4 regions of the Moritella viscosa genome follow, and region 3 is predicted to be linked to each of the others. Evidence: predicted binding sites of a transcription regulator. Region 3 holds the regulator's gene; each other region holds the start of a gene.
What was found. The regulator LexA, encoded in region 3, represses DNA repair genes until DNA is damaged. The targets are predictions, from matches to a motif close to TACTGTATNNNNATACAGTA.
Positions count from the first base shown of each region.

Region 1 (5,089 bases), on a different contig from region 3:
AGTACTAGTCTTACTTTGCTGGGAATAACAAATGAATTTTATATAGATAAATGCTAAAGTTGCCTGCTTATTACTACTGGCGAAGAGATATTGGGCCATTAGTATGCGATTTAATTTTTCGATTGTTGTTTTCAATATAGGGACTAGTATGCCACGGATAACGCGCAGCGCACTGTTAATGTATAGCGCTGACCAAATGTTTAAATTAGTAAACGATGTTGATGCATACCCAGATTTTTTACCAGGTTGTACTGGTACACGCATTTTAGATGAACATGATAATCAAATGACAGCAGCAGTTGATGTTGCCAGAGCCGGTATTAGCAAAACATTTACCACTAAGAATACGCTAATACCTGGGCAAGAAGTAAAAATGGATCTCGTTGATGGGCCGTTTAAAAAACTTACAGGTGGTTGGACGTTTAAAGCGTTAGATGAAACTGCATGTAAAGTAACTCTGGATTTAGATTTTGTATTTAGCAGTAAATTAGTGGAAGTGGCGTTTGGGCGTATTTTTTCTGACTTAGTGAATAATATGGTGCAATCTTTTACAGAGCGTGCAAAAGAGGTTTATGGTGTCGACCAAAATTAATGTAGACGTTATTTATGCATTACCGAAAGAACAAATTACCTTTACGGTAAGTTTAGAGCAAGGTGCGACAGCTCAGCAAGTGATTGAAGCGTCAGGTATATTAGTCAAATATCCTGAGATTGAGCTAAATAAAAATAAATTAGGTATCTTTAGTCGCTTAATCAAACTGGATACTGTGGTTGAAGATGGTGAACGTGTTGAGATATATAGGCCGTTAACTGCCGATCCTAAAGAAATGCGTAAACGCCGTGCTGAAAAAGCCAAAGAAGATGGGCGAATTCACGAAAAGACAGGCCAAAAAATAAGATAGAGAATAATAAAAATCACAACTCAATTTAGGTTGTGATTTTTATTATCAATAATTGTTTGTTCTTAATCTATTGATCAAGTGGCGTTGAAAAATTAGGGTTTAGCGGATAATCACCAACCACTGTTTTCAGCTTCTCACTTTCAAAGGTTAATACCAGCTGCTTACTTGTTACTTCGCCACGACCTGTTTTGAAGCGATATAAGTAATTCCAAACATCATGGTCAAACGAATCAACGAGCATTGGGCTGCCAAGTACAAAAGTAACTTGTTCTTTCGTCATATCAACACGTAATTTGTCTACTTGATCATCTTCGACATAATTACCTTGTGGAATATCAATTTTATAAACTAGTTTTTCAAGAATTGAGCAGCCCGATAAACTGAAGATGGCCAAGCCTGCAATAAGTAAGTATTTTAAGTGCATAAGTATTTTGCTAATTAAGTCCATATAGATAGGTAAATAGTAACTCGGCTGGCGAGTGAAGTAAATCGATGTATTTAGTCGACTTACTTAGGGTTAAGCCAATTAGAAGACAAAAGCAGGAATTAGTTCCCGCCTTGTCTCTACTGTGAGAGGTTAAACTAACATTTCTGCGGCATTACTTAATGTTGACGCGGTGATCTTGTCTCCCCCAAGTAACCGCGCTAATTCTTCAATACGTTTTTCTTGGCTTAAGGGTTTCATGCAGGTTTCGGTCGTTTTCCCATCGGTGGTTTTACTCACAAACATTTGCTGATGACCTTTGGATGCTACTTGCGGTAAATGAGTCACGCACATAACTTGGGTTTTATTACCTAATTGGCGTAATAGTTTGCCAACAATGGAGGCTGTTTGCCCTGAAATGCCCACATCTACTTCATCAAAGATTAATGTTGGTGTTGATATTTTTTGCGCTGTGATCACTTGGATTGCTAAGCTTATACGTGATAGCTCACCACCAGATGCGACTTTACCCAGTGCTTGTAATGGTTGCCCTGGATTCGTTGAAACTAAAAAGTTAATATTATCCAAACCTTGTGGATTTGGTGTTTTATGTTCACTGCTTTCAAGGGTTATTTCAAAACAACCATTTTCCATACTCAGTTCATGCATGCTTGCCGTGATTAACTTGTTTAACTGTTTCGCGTATTTTTGACGACTTGATGATAGTTTTGTTGCTTGTTGATGATACTTAGCTTCAGATTCTTGTAGTTCTAGCTTGATACTCTCAATTCGTTCATCGTCACCGGCAATATTGTCTAATTCGGCTTTTAGCATTTGGTGATGTGTCGCGAGCTGATCTGCGGGTACTTGGTGTTTACGTGCGAGTTCTAAGGCCTTACCTAAACGTTCATCAAGGTATTCAAATTTTTCTGGGTCGCGGTCAAGATTATCTGTGTAACTGCGAAGTTCATTACCAGCTTCTTCGGCCAGCACTACCGCCTCTTGCAAGGTATCTGTGATTGACTTTAGTTTTGGATCCATGTCTAACAAATTTTCTAGACGCTGAGTTACTATTTGCAGCATGCTACAGATGGTATTGTCTTCATTTTCATACAGAGTATCTAAACTCGTCATGCACTCTTGAACTAATTCAGTGCTGTTGGCTAATAGCTTATGCCCAGCTTCAATCTGGCTATATTCACCATCGGCTAAGGCAAACTCGTTAAGTTCTGATACTTGATATTGTAATAGCTGTTGTCTGGCTGCCCGTTGCTGCTGGTTTTGTATTAGTTTCTTTTCTTCATCCGCTAAATTATGCCAATTGCGGTAACTATCACGGACGCTCGTCTGTAATTTTGTATGGCTGGCATAACCATCGAGGATCGCTAATTGGATTTCTGGTTTTAATAAAGTTTGATGTGCATGTTGTCCATGTACTTGAACCAAAAATTGAGACAGTGCTTTGAGTTGCTGCAATGGTACGGGGACACCGTTGATATAGCCCTTAGATCGACCTTCTGCAGTAATAACGCGGCGCAGGATACATTCATCTTCATTATTTAATTCGTGCTCGGTTAGCCATTTGTAGGCGAGGGAACTTGATTCTACGGTAAAAATGGCGCTTATTTCAGCTTTTTTCTCGCCGGGCCTAACTGTACTGGCATCAGCACGAGAACCTAAAGCAAGACCAAGCGCATCAATGGCAATTGATTTACCGGCACCAGTTTCACCTGTTACGGTTGTCATGCCTGACTTTAGTTCAAGTTCTAAAAATTTAACGATAGCAAAATTATGAATAGTGAGTTGCGTTAGCATACTGTACCCTGTTTATTTTATCAGGCTGGTTTTATATACAGTATATATACACTGACCCATAAGTGTAAATACTTTGCTTTTAGTTGAGGGGTTTATTTTCAATTTGTGATCAAGATACAGGGAAGTGAAAGGATAAGGCTTAACATGGGCTAAGCCTTTATAGCGCTGTGTTCAGACTAAAATAATTTGCTTCCCCAGCCTAATTTTTCACGTAAAACATTAAAGTAATCGTAGCTTTTCGGATGGATCAAATTAAGATGGTTTTTATCTCGTTTGATGATAATTTCATCACCAGGAAGCACACCAATGTGGACGTGACCATCACAACTGACCATCATATTTTCTTCATTATTTGGCGAAACGACTAATCTAATCGTGCTATTGGCGTTGATGACAATGGGGCGGCTTGACAGTGTATGAGGGAACATAGCCATTAATGAGATTGCTTCTAGACTTGGTGATAGGATTGGACCACCGGCAGATAATGAATAAGCTGTTGAGCCTGTTGGTGTAGAGACTAATAAACCATCGGCACGTTGGCTCAACATAAAGCTATCATCAATGTAAACTTCAAACTCAATCATCGCGGGGATCTTACCCGGGTGTAAGATCGTTTCATTAAAGGCTAAGTTGGTGGCCTTTAACATCCCGTAGCGATAGATTGACGTGTTTAATAAAATTCGCTTTTCCGAGATGTATTGGCCTTTAAGTACGCCCAATAAATGGTCATCAAAGGCTTCAGGATCAAGATCGGTCAGGAAACCTAAATTACCTCGGTTAACCCCGATAACGGCAATATCAAAACGAGATAATACACGACCAGCGCCAAGCATGTTACCGTCACCACCTACCACAATGGCAAGATCCGCTTCTTCACCTAGGTCCATCAGTGGTCGTGATTCGATCTTATCCATGTTGAGGTCTTGCGATACACGGCTATCAACAATAACCTTGTATTTGTGTTCGGTTAAAAAGTTGTGCAGGGCAATAAGGGTTTTGGTTGTTTCTGGGTGTTTGGGTTTTCCGATTAACCCGATGGTCTTGAATTCTCTCTTCATTGCCTTGATTCCACTAAGTAAGTATAGGCTCAGTATATACTTAAGCCACTTCAAGATTCAAAGTATAAACGCGATATTAATACCGCTTAATTAATCATTTATAGTGTGCGATTTAGAACTATTTTTACCGTAGGATGTAACTAGGGATGAATTTGACTTGAATCTCGTGTTAGGATCCCCATTATATTTCGGTATAAACCATTAATTGTAATATAGCGTACTAATTATAGAGTATGCTGAATCGAATGTCGGAGAAAGTAATGAGCAGCGAAAAGCAAAAAGTACAGGCTGAAAAGAAAGTTGAAGAGCAATTAGTAACAGAAACTGAAGCACAGCCTGTAGTTGAAGATGTTACAGTTGAAGAGGTTGCTGTTGAAGAAGCGACTGTGGAAGTTGATGAGTCTGTAGCACGCATCGCTGCATTAGAAGCTGAACTCGCGAAAGCAACTGCATCAGCAGCTGAATTTAAAGATACTGCATTACGTGCGAAAGCCGATGCTGATAACATTCGTCGCCGTGCTGCGATTGATGTTGATAAAGCAAAGAAATTCGCGCTAGAAAAGTTTGCTAATGAATTACTGCCTGTTATTGATAACATGGAACGTGGTCTGTTACATGTTGATAAAACAAATGAAGCATTGCTACCATTGATTGAAGGTATTGAGCTAACAGCTAAATCACTGGAATCTGCATTAGAAAAATTTGGTGTTAAATCTGTTAATCCTGAAGGTGAAAAATTCAACCCTGAGTTACATCAGGCAATGAGCATGATCGAAAGTGCTGACGTTGAACCAAATACAGTGATTACTGTGATGCAAAAAGGTTATGAGCTAAATGGTCGTCTAATCCGACCTGCGATGGTGATGATCTCAAAAGCGGTAGCAACACCA
Region 1 is NZ_FPLG01000068.1:1,528-6,616, reverse strand. It holds gene BT797_RS10105 (SRPBCC family protein) at 149-592, shown strand; gene BT797_RS10100 (RnfH family protein) at 573-902, shown strand; gene bamE (outer membrane protein assembly factor BamE) at 970-1,326, opposite strand; gene recN (DNA repair protein RecN) at 1,480-3,141, opposite strand; gene nadK (NAD(+) kinase) at 3,318-4,199, opposite strand; gene grpE (nucleotide exchange factor GrpE) at 4,460-5,089, shown strand, end outside.
Region 1: recN (DNA repair protein RecN) is a predicted target of LexA. The motif match lies at 3,165-3,184, and genes of this name have one in related genera.

Region 2 (5,089 bases), on a different contig from region 3:
GCATGATTTAGATAATCTGGGCTTTTTGATTTATCGTGAACTATTTAATATTTGAATATAGCAATTAAAGTTGTTCTTTTAAACGGTATAACACATCCAGTGCTTCCCGTGGTGTCATATTATCGATATTTAACGCACTGAGATCGTCGATTACTGGGTGAGAAACGGGCGTCGCTACAACTTTTGGGCGTTCACCTGCTACAACAGGTTGGTGTGAGTTTAGTTCTAATTCATTTAGCTTAATTTTAGCCGCATGAATAACCGTTTTTGGGACGCCTGCTAATGCCGCAACTTGCAAGCCATAGCTGCGATCTGCTGCACCGTCCTGCACTGCGTGCATAAATACGATTGAGTCACCATGTTCAACGGCATCGAGATGCACATTGACTAAACTCGGGTGTTGTTCTGTTAACGTAGTTAGCTCAAAGTAGTGCGTTGCAAAGAGGGTATAAGCCTGGATCTTATTCGTTAGGTATTCGGCACATGCCCAAGCTAATGATAAGCCATCGTAGGTACTGGTACCACGACCAATTTCATCCATCAATACCAAACTATTCGCCGTTGCATTGTGCAAGATATTAGCTGTCTCGGTCATTTCAACCATAAACGTCGAGCGACCCGATGCGAGATCGTCTGATGCACCAATACGCGTAAAGATACGGTCTATTAATGACGTTGTTACTTGCTCTGCGGGCACGAAACTACCAATGTGAGCCATCAGGGTAATCAAGGCTGTTTGACGCATGTAGGTCGATTTACCACCCATATTAGGTCCGGTGATGATCAGCATACGGCGTTCAGGGTTGAGCTGCACAGGGTTAGCGATGAAAGGTTCCGTCATTACTTGCTCTACCACTGGGTGACGCCCATTCGTAATGTCGATACCTGGTTTGACACTAATTGTTGGTCGACAATAATGTAAAGTTTCTGCGCGTTCAGCAAAGTTACACAATACATCAAGTTCTGATAATGCCGCAGCGCTGTCTTGTAGTGCGGGAATATACGGTAACAATTTATCCAATAATTGCTCATAAAGTTGTTTCTCTAGTGCCAGCGACTTGCCTTGGCTACTGAGTACTTTATCTTCGTGTTCTTTCAGCTCTGGGATGATGTAACGTTCGGTATTTTTCAGCGTTTGACGTCTGATATATGTTGCTGGCACTTGATCTGACTGCAGGCGACTTACTTCGATGAAGTAACCGTGAACTCGGTTATAACCGACTTTTAAGGTCGGGATACCAGTTTGCTGTTTTTCTCGCTCTTCTAAAGCTTCTAGATAATCTGTGGCACCTTTGCTTAGCGTGCGCCATTCATCTAACTCTTGGTTATAACCGGGTGCTATTACACCACCGTCACGGATTAATACTGGTGGGTTGTCGATAACGGCGAAAGTTAGCAGCTGTTCTAGTTCACTGAACTCACCAGCTAACTGCTGTAATGAGTTTAAGTGTTCGGCATTGTGCTCTGCTAACAGTTTTTGTAACTCGGGTAACTGCTGGAAGGCATTACGTAAACGCACAAGATCACGCGGGCGTGCAGAGCGTAATGATAAACGCGCAATAATACGTTCAATATCACCAATTGTACGTAGTACCGGCTGGATATCGTTTAATGCACCCACATCAAGTAAGGATTGGATGCTTGATTGGCGTTGTTGTAATACTAAACTGTCACGAATCGGTTGATGTAACCAACGTTTTAATAAACGGCTACCCATTGGCGTTGAAGTATGATCAAGTACTGCTGCAAGTGTATTATCAAAACCACCAGATAGGTTTTGTGTCAGTTCTAGGTTACGGCGAGTTGCTGCATCCATGACGACCATTTGTTCGGTTTGTTCAAGTTTGATCGCGCGAATATGTGGTAGTGCGGTACGTTGGGTTTCTTTCACATATTGCATTAAACAGCCCGCTGCACATAATGCCACGGGTGAGTTTTCAACCCCAAAACCGATCAGATCTTTGGTGCCAAACTGTTGGCATAAAACGTTGCGACCGGTTTGTAAATCAAACTCCCATTCAGGACGGCGACGTAAGCCTTTAAGTTGGTTGATATGTTGCATTGATTCAAATGATTCGCAATACAACAGCTCTGCAGGGGCGGTACGTTGCAGTTCTGCCTGTAGCGTTTCTTCTGACGTAAATTGATTGATCAGGAAACGGCCACTGCCCATATCTAACGTCGCATAACCAAAAGTAATGCCATCATGGAATAATGCTGCTAATAAATTGTCATTTTTTTCGGTGAGTAAGGCTTCGTCACTGACAGTACCAGGTGTCACAATGCGTACTACTTTACGCTCAACAGGACCTTTGGATGTCGCTGGATCGCCAATTTGTTCACAGATCGCTACCGATTCACCACTACGTACTAGCTTTGCTAAATAACCTTCCAATGAATGGTAAGGGATACCAGCCATTGGGATAGGGTTACCATTTGACTTACCACGCTTGGTCAGAGATATACCTAATAATTGCGACGCTTTTTTGGCATCATCATAAAATAACTCATAAAAATCGCCCATACGATAAAAGAGTAAGATCTCTGGTTGCTCAGCTTTTAACTTAAAGAATTGCTGCATCATAGGGGTGTGATTGGTTAAGTCTTGAGGTGCAAGAAAGTTAGGTTGCATAGCGGCTCGGTTTAAAAATAATAGTTGCACCTATAATAACAATGCTAAAGCACGGTGGCGACTGTATTTTTTGTACGTAAGTATGAGCCACTAATAATAATTAAAAAAAATATTCGTTTATTACTTGATACTGTATGAACGAACAGTATACTTGTGCCTATAAATTAAATACTCGATTATGCCTCAGGGGAATAAAATGGACGCGAATAAAGAAAAAGCCTTAGCAGCAGCACTTGGACAAATTGAAAAACAATTTGGTAAAGGTTCTATCATGAAGCTAGGTGATAACCGTACCATGGACGTAGAAACTGTTTCTACAGGTTCACTTTCTCTTGATATTGCGTTGGGAGCTGGTGGCTTACCGATGGGGCGTATCGTAGAGATCTACGGTCCTGAATCAAGTGGTAAAACGACGCTAACATTAGAAGTTATCGCATCAGCACAACGTGAAGGTAAAATTTGTGCCTTTATTGATGCAGAGCATGCACTTGACCCTATTTATGCGGGTAAACTTGGCGTTGATATTAATGAACTATTAGTCTCTCAACCTGATACGGGTGAGCAAGCATTAGAAATATGTGACATGCTAGCACGCTCTGGCGCTGTTGACATTATCGTAGTCGATTCTGTTGCTGCACTAACTCCGAAAGCGGAAATTGAAGGTAACATGGGCGATAGCCACATGGGTCTGCAAGCACGTATGTTATCGCAAGCAATGCGTAAATTAACGGGTAATTTAAAAACGACTAACACCATGTGTATCTTCATTAACCAAATTCGTATGAAGATTGGTGTGATGTTTGGTTCACCAGAAACTACAACTGGTGGTAACGCTCTTAAATTCTACGCGTCAGTACGTTTAGATATCCGTCGTATTGGTTCGGTTAAAGATGGCGACGAGATCACAGGTAATGAAACGCGTGTTAAAGTTGTGAAAAATAAAATTGCAGCACCGTTTAGACAAGCTGAATTTCAAATTTTATACGGTAAAGGCTTTAACCGTAATGGTGAGTTAGTCGATCTAGGTGTTAAAGAAAAACTTATTGAAAAAGCCGGTGCTTGGTACTCATATAAAGGTGACAAAATTGGTCAAGGTAAAGCGAAAGCATCGCAGTATCTTGCTGACAATCAGAATATTGCCGCTGAAATTGACGGTATGATCCGTGCTAACCTGTTGGGTAATAAAGAGCTAGATGTGGCTGAAGTTGCTACTGAAGAAACGGAAACAGAATTTTAATTCTGAGGTTAATGACACAAATATGAATTGAAACAAAGGCAGGTATGGCTAACATACCTGCCTTTGTTATTTTATAGTTGTCGATGATTTTTTGATCATGACAATACCAGTTAGCGCCATCAGTACCAATAATCCTAAGCCGACGTACCCAAACCACTGATTAAACGTTTTATTCCCTGTCCAGCGTAGATAGTGAATATCATACATAGTGTTAAAAATACGACTGTCCAGACCTTGTTGGCGTAGGCTTAAGTGCGACCAATCAAATATGAGCTTTACGCCGGAATCAGTAAATGCGATACCATCTTTGTAGTTTAAAACTAAACCATAGCGTTGTGGATTATGCTTTACAGCATCTTGTAATAAACTAATTATACTTTGTGCACTTGGTTCTGGCAGTATTTGGTTATTGAGCGGGTTAATATGCTGCCACTTATTCTCTATTTGAACACGGTAATGACTACCTAAGATTGTTTGGTTTATTGCTACTGCTTGCCACTCTGGTTCAGGAGAAAGCTGTAAAATAGAGGACAGCGGATTGCGAGTTATTTGCAATTGTTCGTAGGCATCTTTATAACCAGGCTTAATTAAAAAAAACGCACCAGTGAAGGCCCATAGTGTTACCGGCAGAATTAATAAATAGCCAAGGTAGCGATGTAGCTGATAAGTATTCATTGTTGTCTATCTAAGAACGTGAATATGCTATTTTACGGTTTAATAATGTCAAAAGCACCTTATGGAAGGTGCTTTTGATATACATTAATGTAACGTGTCTAAATATTGGCGCTTAATATGACATTATTATTTATATGATAAATATAAAAAACTTAGAATTTAGCCGATACTTGTAAGATAAAACCGTCGATACCATAGACGGCTTCATCACCTGTTGAACGGGCTGAATTAAGTCCGCTATCGTTAAATTCACCGTTTTGATAAATACCATAAGCGCCATTTTTGCTAACGGTAGCGGCTAGGTCAATATGTACTAGATCCATCGGAGATATACCAAAACCTAAGGTGAATAGGTCCTCACGGACATCATTTAGATCATGGCGAATACCTGCGCGTAATTGTAAGAAATCAAATAGATTAGCTTCAATACCTGCGCGGGCATAACGTGATTCACTGTTGCTTTCAAACCCTATAGCATCATTTAAATCCATTTCTGCTGTCAGTGTTGCGTAATCATGGTGTAATGCAAAACCTGCCGTCACGAG
Region 2 is NZ_FPLG01000005.1:58,124-63,212, forward strand. It holds gene BT797_RS00795 (hypothetical protein) at 1-55, shown strand, start outside; gene mutS (DNA mismatch repair protein MutS) at 65-2,632, opposite strand; gene recA (recombinase RecA) at 2,811-3,869, shown strand; gene BT797_RS00810 (PepSY domain-containing protein) at 3,936-4,544, opposite strand; gene traF (conjugal transfer protein TraF) at 4,697-5,089, opposite strand, start outside.
Region 2: recA (recombinase RecA) is a predicted target of LexA. The motif match lies at 2,761-2,780, and genes of this name have one in related genera.

Region 3 (5,089 bases):
TCTCGGTACAAGGTTCCCAACCACGGATCTCTTGTACATCTAATATTTCGACGCCATATTCTTCATCTGCCATTATGAATGTCAAAAATTGAGAGGATTGTTCACCTGTGTCAATGTCCGCCAGCATACTGTATTCCATATCCATATCTCCTATTTAAGCAGCAACATGTGCCCGCAGGCCTTGTATTTGGCGTCGTTCATTCGTGACTTTTTTAACCATATCAGCAATATCTAAAATTAAAGCAACCGTTCCGTTACCTAAAATAGTAGCGCCGGATACACAGCTCACTTTCATAAAATTGTCTTCTAAATTTTTAATCACCACTTGCTGTTGCGCTGCCAAATCATCAACTAATAAACCATATTTATTATTGCCATGTTCAACAACAACTAATAGTCCATCGGTAATACACCCTAAGCTAGTTTCATGGTTTAGTACTTGGTAAAGTCGAATAATAGGAATAAATTCATCGCGTAATTTAAAGACCTCAGTTTGGTCCGCCAACTTAGTCACCATGCCATCTTTCAGTTGCAGTGACTCAATAATTGACATAATAGGTAAGATATACGTTTTATTACCTATTTCTATTAATTGACCATCCATAATAGAGAGCGTTAATGGTAAGCAAATCGAAAATAGACAGCCCTCTCCATCATGAGACTCAACTTTAATATCACCACCAAGCGATTCAATATTTTTCTTCACCACGTCCATGCCGACACCACGACCAGAAATGTCGCTGATCGTTTCGATGGTTGAAAATCCTGGCATAAAAATTAACTCATCAATCTGACTATGACTATAATGCTGATCTTGATTAGTAATGCCTTTTTCAATCGCTTTGGCATGGATTTTCGATCTGTTTAACCCTCGACCATCATCGCGGATCTCAATAATAATTTCGCCACCTTGATGAAATGCTGTGATCCCCAGACAAGCAACGTCACTTTTACCGGCACATTTACGTTCTTCGATGGTTTCAATGCCATGATCTAAAGCGTTACGAACGAGATGTATAATTGGATCAGTAAGTTTTTCAAGCATAATTTTATCTAGCTCCGTCTCTTCACCTTGCATCCTAAGCAGTACGTTTTTACCTAATTTCTCACTTAGATCTCTTACCATTCTAGGTATACGATTAAGGGCAAATTGGATCGGCAGCATTCTAATTTTCATCACACTATCTTGCATCTCACGGGTATGTTGAGATAACTGAACAAGGCCTTTTTTTAATTCTGGTAGTTTCTCAGCAGAAAAATTATGACCAAGCTCACTAAGCATCGCTTGAGTGATCACGAGTTCACCAACCATGTTAATTAACGCATCAACTTTATCAATTGATACCCGAATTGAATTTCTTTCAGTCGAGGGTTTATTTGTTATTGTTTTCGATACAACTTGGGTTATTTCGGGGTCAGCCAAACAATAATCTGTATTAAGACATTCAGCCTTGGAGTGAGGGAGAGTATTGGAATGTATAATGGTAATTTTTGAGTCATCTTCAACCCACTCAAATGCTTCTTTTATTTGCGACTCACTGATGTCGCTAATTAATTCTAGTTCCCAGCTAACATAAATATCTTCTGGTAATAACGCCTGCCATAATGGGAGTTCGGTAATCTTAGGGGTTACTTTTAACTCACCCATATCCTGTAATTCAGCAAAGATTAAACGAGGCTCATTGCCTTGCTTTAAAATATCCTGGCCCGGAATAAAGTTAATTAACCAAAAGCTATAATCTCGTGCACTAACAGCCAACTTAGCAGACTCAGTAACAGGCCTTTCATTATCATTCGATAATGCTTGTTGATTTATATCTAATTGTAACAATTGGTTATATTTACATTTAATCTCTTCTGCACTATTAGGGATTGATTCTGAATCACAGGCTAATAGTTGGATCCACTCTCTTAAACAATCAACAGTTTGTAAAAACAGACTAATATGCCTGTCAATAAGGACTAATTTTCCTGCACGCAAATCATCAAGTAATGTTTCTGCGACATGGGTAAATTCAGTGAGTTCATTAAAACCAAATGTGCCCGCCCCTCCTTTGATGGAATGAGCGACTCGAAAAATAGTATTAATGACTTCGCTATCAACTGAGCCAGGAGATAACTTTAGCAGTTCGGCTTCCATCACCTCTAACCCTTCGACACATTCTTCAATAAATACATTCTGGAATTGTTTAAGATCGATATCCATTCTTACCCCAATACTTTTTGCACGGTAGCAATGAGTTTTTCAGGGTTAAAGGGTTTCACTATCCAACCTGTCGCGCCAGCAGATTTACCATCCATCTTTTTGTCACTGCCCGATTCGGTGGTTAACATTAAGATAGGGGTAAATTTATAAGTTTGTTCATTACGTAGTTGCCTAATTAAGCTAATTCCGTCCATACGAGGCATATTGATATCAGAAATTATAAGATCAAAGTGTCCCGTTTTAGCTTTTTCTAATCCATCCACACCATCAACAGCGGCATCCACATGATAACCAGCCTGTTTTAGGGTGAATTGAACCATTTCACGAATGGATACCGAGTCATCGACAGCTAATATTCGTTTCATTAGAACACCTCATACTGATACGTAATTAAAATAAGATTCAAACCCCAGCGCTTTAACAACGGTAATAAATTTATCGGACGGTGATAGAAAGACAAGGGTCGTGTTATGTTTCATTAAATGCTGAGCATAAGCATAAAAAAGCTGGCAAGAGGAACTGTCTATATGAGTAACATTACGCGCATCAAGTACTTGAGAGTGAATGTTAAGAGGAAGCTTATCGAGTGTAGCTTTGAGGTCCGTGATCGATGCAATATCAATCTTCTCACCTAAATCCACGGCAATAGAGTGCTGTTCCATAATAACGAGTCCTATATTTACGCTAACGTATCATCAAACAAACTTAATTGTTTTTCTAACCAATCATGAGTATAGAAAAGGATTAAATAAATAAGCAGAAGATGATCAGAACTGTGATGTTAAAGCAAGATTTGAAAATTATGTCTAAATTTCAATATGGTGATCGGGTAAAGAAGGATAGATAGATAGATAGATAGATAGATAGATAGTCAATAATAGGGTTATTAACTATCTATCTTCAAGTACGATGGGTAATAAGGTGTGATTACATCCAATCGGTATTACGAATAATGCCGACTGCGACACCTTCAATATCAAAACTTTGGAAATTTAAATCAACACGAATTGTGCTCATTTCGTCATTTTCAGGATGCAGTAAAATTTCATTGTCCTGCTGTTCAAAACGCTTAACAGTAACTTCATCGTCAACACGTGCAACAACAACTTGGCCTTTACTGATATTTTTAGTTTTATGTACAGCTAATAAATCGCCATCCATAATCCCTATATTACGCATACTTTCACCACGTACACGCAGTAAAAAATCTGCCGTTGGCGTAAACATTGAAGGGTCAACATTATAGTGTGCTTCAATATGTTCTTGCGCTAAAATTGGCTCACCGGCGGCAACCTGCCCAATTAAAGGTAAACCACTGTCATTACTGGCTTCGTCAGCATCAACCAACAAACGAATACCGCGAGAAGTACCCGCAAGAATTTCGATATGGCCCTTTCGTGCTAATGCCTTTAAATGCTCTTCTGCAGCATTAGGTGAACGGAAACCAAGTTCCTTAGCAATTTCAGCTCGGGTAGGTGGCATACCAGTATTTTTAATATGTTGTTTAACTAATTCAAATACTTCTGCTTGTCTTTGTGTCAATGCTTTCATCATGAACCCTAACTGGTTTTATATACAGTTTCTTGTAATTATATACAGTATTATCAAGTTTGCAATATAAGCCTTGGGTATATCTGGATAATAATGAATTAATCGTTTGCTGGCGCTGAAACACAGATTTATGGCTACACATCTGATATTATTGAAGTAAGCACTCTCGCACTTTAAATAACAGAATGATAACACCTATGCAACAAACACCGTCAATGTTAAGTCGAAGTTTCGTTAACGGCTTAGTTAAATCTCAGTACGTACCAGATAACCCCGTTGATGCGTTAAATCTAGATTTAGCACGTCCTATTGTTTACGCTTTAAAAACTAAATCGATGACCGATCTCGTTGCATTACAACGAGCTTGTAAAGAGCTAGGGTTGCCCGATCCGCTAACACCAATCAAAGTTAACGGGGTCATTATTCCCAGTTATGTTTGCTTAGATAACCCAGCGCCACTCTTCGGCCGAGTAAAAGATACCGACGTATTTTTTGACGAATTTCAACAGCTATTACGTTTACACAAAGATGATAAAGCCCTTGATATTCAGTTAATGCCAGTGGCATTGTTCTGGGGACGCGCACCCGGTAAAGAAGGTCAAATACCACTACTGTCATTAGCAAACAGTATTTCACCAAGCCGTTTACGTAAAACAATCATTGTGGGTCTTAATCGCAAAGATAACTTAGTCCGTTTTAATAAACCTGTATCACTACGTTTCATGGCCGATCAGCATGGCACTGATGAAAAACTGGCGCAAAAATTAATTCGTGTCGCCAAAATCCACTTCAGTCGTCAGAAATTAGCAGCCTCAGGTCCTAAACTACCGAATCGCTATCAACTATTTGAGCAACTGCTACGTAATCCAGAAGTTAAAAAAGCCATCCAAATTGAAATCGCAGAACATAATATTTCAGCGAAAAAGGCGGAGAAACGTGCCAATGATTATATTGATGAAATTGTCAGTGATTTTTCTTATAAACTAGTCAAAAACACCAGTAATTTTCTGGGCTGGTTATGGAATAAAATCTACAGTGGGATCAAGGTAAATAACGCAGAACAAGTGCGTAAACTTGCTGCTGATGGCCATGAAATTGTCTTTATGCCTTGTCATCGTAGCCACATGGATTACTTACTTATTTCTTATGTGATTTACAATGAAGGTTTGATCCCTCCACACATTGCCGCTGGTATTAATCTTAACTTCTTCCCTGCAGGCCCTATGTTCCGTCGTGGTGGTGCATTCTTTTTACGCCGGACGTTTAAAGGCAATAAACTTTACGCAACTATCTTTAGAGAATATCTAAGTTTGTTATTCTCGAAAGGCTATT
Region 3 is NZ_FPLG01000097.1:95,462-100,550, reverse strand. It holds gene BT797_RS14675 (chemotaxis protein CheW) at 1-139, opposite strand, end outside; gene BT797_RS14670 (chemotaxis protein CheA) at 155-2,206, opposite strand; gene BT797_RS14665 (response regulator) at 2,209-2,571, opposite strand; gene BT797_RS14660 (STAS domain-containing protein) at 2,581-2,868, opposite strand; gene lexA (transcriptional repressor LexA) at 3,134-3,757, opposite strand; gene plsB (glycerol-3-phosphate 1-O-acyltransferase PlsB) at 3,955-5,089, shown strand, end outside.

Region 4 (5,089 bases), on a different contig from region 3:
TGGTTTGTATGGGGGTTAACCGCGATACATATTTTCGAATGATTTGATTGAGAAACCACGCAGTATTTGGTCCCCAATCTTAAGTGTTGGAACACCACGACCACCAATAGCGGCTAATTCTTTACTGCCACGTGGTTCATTTACGCTGCATAAACGGTAAGGTATTTTCTTTTCATCTAGGTAGCGCTTTGCCGTATCGCAATTTGGACACTTTTTCTGTGTATATAATACGACTCTTTTCATTTTAGCCCCACAAGTTTGATTGTAAAAAGGCGCATTATAACAAGCTAACACTGATTCACAATGTATCAATATGGCCAAATGATTTGAAATACACTTCTTTACAAAATGATGGAATAATAAGGCAAAGACGTGTGGTTTTAGTTGTTTAATTTATATGCGTTATTTTAATGGTATATGGATAAGGTACAGGGTTTAGGTTTCAAGCTTATGTACAGGTATACTGTAATTATAAACATGATAATTGAAGATAATAAAGTATGAGTATTATTCTTGGCATTGATCCGGGCTCCCGGATAACTGGATACGGTGTGATTCAGCATATACACGGTAGGTTCCAATATTTAGGCAGTGGTTGTATTCGTACATCAGGGGATACATTACCTGAGCGATTAAAGCAAATACATGCGGGAGTCAGTGAAATTATCATTCAATTTCAACCAGATAAGTTTGCTATTGAAGATGTCTTTATGGGCAAAAATGCGGCGTCTGCATTAAAGCTGGGCCAAGCCCGCGGTGCTGCTATTGTTGCTGCTGTGTCAAATGACTTAGAAGTAGGAGAATATACAGCCCGTCAGATCAAGCAAGCGGTAGTGGGCAACGGTGGTGCTGATAAAGAACAGGTACAGCAAATGGTTGTCAATTTACTTAAATTACCCGGCACGCCGCAAGCCGATGCCGCCGATGGACTTGCCGTTGCATTATGTCATGCCCAGAGTTTACGTACCTTGATTAATATGGCGGGTAAAGTCAAAGGTACAGCACGCGGGCGTTACAATTAACTTATTAAGTGAACCTAAATAATAAATGATCTGGATATTTAACCAGTATTTTATTATCCTTGTGAATATTATATTAGTTTAAAAAATGTTGGAAAATAATTGTGATTGGACGTTTACGTGGCACTCTATTAGAAAAACAACCACCAGAGATTTTACTTGAAGTAAATGGGGTTGGTTATGAAGTTCAACTGCCGATGAGCTGCTTCTATGAGCTTGGCGATGTTGATAACGAAGTGATCGTTTACACTCACTTTATAGTTCGAGAAGATGCACAATTACTTTACGGTTTTAATAATAAAATGGAACGTTTAATGTTCCGAGAGTTAATTAAAGTGAATGGTGTCGGCCCTAAGTTGGCATTAGCTATCTTATCGGGTATGACAGCAAATCAATTTGCACACTGTGTTGAACATGATGATATTAATAGTTTAATTAAATTACCGGGTGTGGGTAAAAAGACCGCAGAACGTTTGTTGGTAGAAATGCGTGACCGTCTTAAAAATTGGGTGACTCAAGACTTATTTACTCCTGAAGCAGATAAAGCACAATTACAAGGCTATGGTAATACGTCATCGAATGCGATTGAAGAAGCGGAAGATGCCTTAGTTGGTTTAGGCTATAAACCTGCGCAAGTCGCGAAGATGATCAAGCAAGTTGCACAACCAAGTATGAGTTGTGAAGAGATTATTCGTCTATCATTACGTGCCACCTTACAGAATTAATTTAGGAACTTACTTTAGTGATTGAAGCTGATCGATTAATTTCTAGCGGTACCATCCGTGAAGAAGAAGTGATAGACCGCGCTATCCGACCAAAGATGTTGTCAGATTACCAAGGTCAGGATCACGTGCGTGATCAAATGGAGATTTTCATTGAAGCGAGTAAACGCCGTGATGATGCCTTGGACCATTTATTAATTTTTGGACCTCCTGGATTAGGTAAAACCACGTTAGCAAATATTGTTGCTAACGAAATGGGGGTGAGTATTAAGACCACCTCTGGACCAGTACTCGAAAAAGCAGGTGATCTTGCTGCATTACTGACTAATTTAGAACCCCATGACGTATTATTTATTGACGAAATTCATCGGCTTAACCCGTCAATTGAAGAGATTTTATATCCAGCAATGGAAGATTACCAATTAGATATTATGATTGGTGAAGGCCCGTCAGCACGTTCGATTAAGCTTGATTTACCCCCATTTACACTCATCGGAGCGACGACTCGAGCGGGTTCATTAACATCACCATTACGTGATCGTTTTGGTATTGTCCAGCGCCTTGAGTTTTATAAGGTTGAAGATTTACAAGATATCGTATTACGCTCGGCCAATTGTTTAGGGCTGAATATGGATAGTGCGGGTGCGTTAGAAATAGCCAGACGTTCACGTGGTACGCCACGTATTGCTAACCGTTTATTACGTCGAGTACGTGATTATGCGGAAGTAAAACATAATGGCGATATTGATGCTGAGATCTCGTCAGCCGCGTTAAGCATGCTTGATGTGGATACCTGCGGGTTTGATTACATGGACCGAAAATTATTAATCGCGATTGTCGATACTTTCTCAGGCGGACCCGTTGGATTAGATAACGTTGCTGCGGCAATTGGTGAGGAACGTGAAACCATCGAAGATGTACTTGAACCGTATCTTATTCAGCAAGGTTTCTTACAGCGTACACCTCGTGGACGAATTGCAACCGCACGTGCTTATCTGCATTTGGGTTTTGATTATCCTGAAAAATAGTCGCTGAAACGTATTCTTCACATTAAATCAATTTCATATCTTATTTTTGTCAGGTATATTATTAAACTTATAACATTCAATCTTAGATTATAGCGTTATAAGTTTAAGTTATAGTGTTTCGAAATGCGGGTTTTATGATAATGCAAAACGATATAGCAGAAAGCATATTCAACGTACGTGTTTATTTTGAGGATACAGATGCTGGTGGTATGGTTTATCACAGTAACTATTTGAATTATGCTGAACGTGCAAGAACTGAAATGCTACGTAACAAGGGCTTCTCACAAGCTCAGTTATTACAACGCGATATTGCATTTGTAGTTCGAAAAATAGACATCGATTATCGCTATCCTGCACACCTTGATGATTTATTAATTATAAAATCACATATTAAGGAACTAAAACGTGCATCTTTGGTCTTTTCTCAGTGTGTCTATCATGAACATGGCAGATTATTGTCTGAATTAACAGTTAAAGTGGCGTGCATTCAATTATCACACAAGAAACCCTGTGCAATGCCTACAGAAATTATAAGGAAACTAACCAGTGGAAGCTGCTGATATTTCATTTTTTGAACTTTTTTGGGAAGCTAGCCTATTGGTAAAAGCAGTGATGTTATTACTGCTTTCCATGTCCGTAGCATCATGGGCTATGATTTTTCATCGCTCAAAAGCATTGACGCAAGCGAACGAAGCGTCGAAACGATTTGAAGATAGGTTTTGGTCTGGTATTGATTTATCAAAATTGTATAAAGAAAGCGAAGCGCGGAAAAATAATATTCAGGGTATGGAGTTAATTTTCCACTCTGGTTTTAAAGAATATGTGCGTATTCATAATACCAATCAAGAAAATGCCGATGCGGTAATGGATGGCAGTTACCGCACGATGCGGGTTGCTTTATCTCGTGAAGTTGACGATCTTGAAGTTAACTTAAATAACCTCGCTACGATCGGTTCAATCAGCCCTTATATCGGTCTGTTTGGTACGGTTTGGGGTATTATGAGTTCATTTATTGCGTTAGGTGCTGTGCAGCAAGCTACATTGGCGATGGTTGCCCCGGGTATTGCTGAAGCGTTAATTGCAACTGCGATGGGGTTGTTCGCCGCGATTCCAGCTGTAATTGCCTATAACCGATTTTCTGATCAAGTGATGAGAATTGAAAATAATTACGCTAATTTTATGGAAGAATTTTCAAGTATTTTACATCGCCAGACCTTGGCTAAAAAAACACAGGATTAAGCGATGCAGCCTTATCAACGTAAGCGCAGACGACCTGTAGCGGAAATTAATGTAGTACCGTATATCGATGTCATGTTGGTGCTACTTATTATTTTTATGGTGACAGCCCCGTTAGTGACTCAAGGTGTGCTTGTGGATTTGCCGCAAGCACAAGCCGAAGCATTATCACAAGACAGTAAACCACCAATTGTCGCTTCTGTTGATAAAGACGGTTTATATTACCTTGATGCGGGGGATGGTGATAAATCACCAATGTCGCCTGATAATTTAGCTACGTTAGTTGCAGCGCACTTAAAATTGCAACCTGACACACCTGTTGTCGTCAAAGGCGATGGCTCTGTGGCGTATGCACAAGTGATCCGTTTAATGGTTGTTTTACAACAGGCTGGCGCCCCTTCTGTTGGATTAATGACAGATCCAGTAGAGTAGCCTAGTTAGAAGTAATTAAAAGTAGTTTAGAGTAGTTAAGAGCTAAGGGTAGGGTATAAATAAAGATGAAGGATAATCAGTCTAAGTACTCTGTGGCTATTATTATTTCGGTCGCACTGCATGTTGTACTTCTCGTGTTACTGGGTCTAAGTGCAACATCGACACCATTAAAGCAACAACCAAAGCCAAAAGTACAGGCTATCCAAGCGGTTGTGGTTAGTGAACAAGCAGTAAAACAGCATGCTGATCGTATTAAACGCGCAGAACAAGATAAACGAAGAAAAGAGCAGCAACGTATACAGCAAGCAGAAGACCGCATTCAAAAACTCAATGAAGAGCGTCGACAAAAAGAAGCTGCAATTGTAAAAGCAAAAAATGCTCAGCGAAAAGCAGAACAAGCCGCAAAACGAGCTGAGACCAAGCGCGCCGAAAAAGAAGTTGAACGTAAACGTGCCGAAGTTGCAGCAGTTAAAGCAGAGCAACAACGCTTGAAAAAAGTTGAAGAACGTAAAAAAGCCGAAGCTGCAACCAAAAAAGCCGAACAGCAGCGTGCTAAGAAAGAGTTAGAGCGTAAAAAAGCTGAGCAGGCGGCAGTAGCGGCAGATAATAAACGTAAAGCAGCAGAAGAAAAAGAACGTAAACGCCTGGCTGC
Region 4 is NZ_FPLG01000101.1:84,697-89,785, forward strand. It holds gene BT797_RS15680 (glutaredoxin family protein) at 16-243, opposite strand; gene ruvC (crossover junction endodeoxyribonuclease RuvC) at 501-1,022, shown strand; gene ruvA (Holliday junction branch migration protein RuvA) at 1,124-1,744, shown strand; gene ruvB (Holliday junction branch migration DNA helicase RuvB) at 1,762-2,769, shown strand; gene ybgC (tol-pal system-associated acyl-CoA thioesterase) at 2,910-3,329, shown strand; gene tolQ (protein TolQ) at 3,316-4,008, shown strand; gene tolR (protein TolR) at 4,012-4,437, shown strand; gene tolA (cell envelope integrity protein TolA) at 4,503-5,089, shown strand, end outside.
Region 4: ruvA (Holliday junction branch migration protein RuvA) is a predicted target of LexA. The motif match lies at 1,051-1,070, and genes of this name have one in related genera.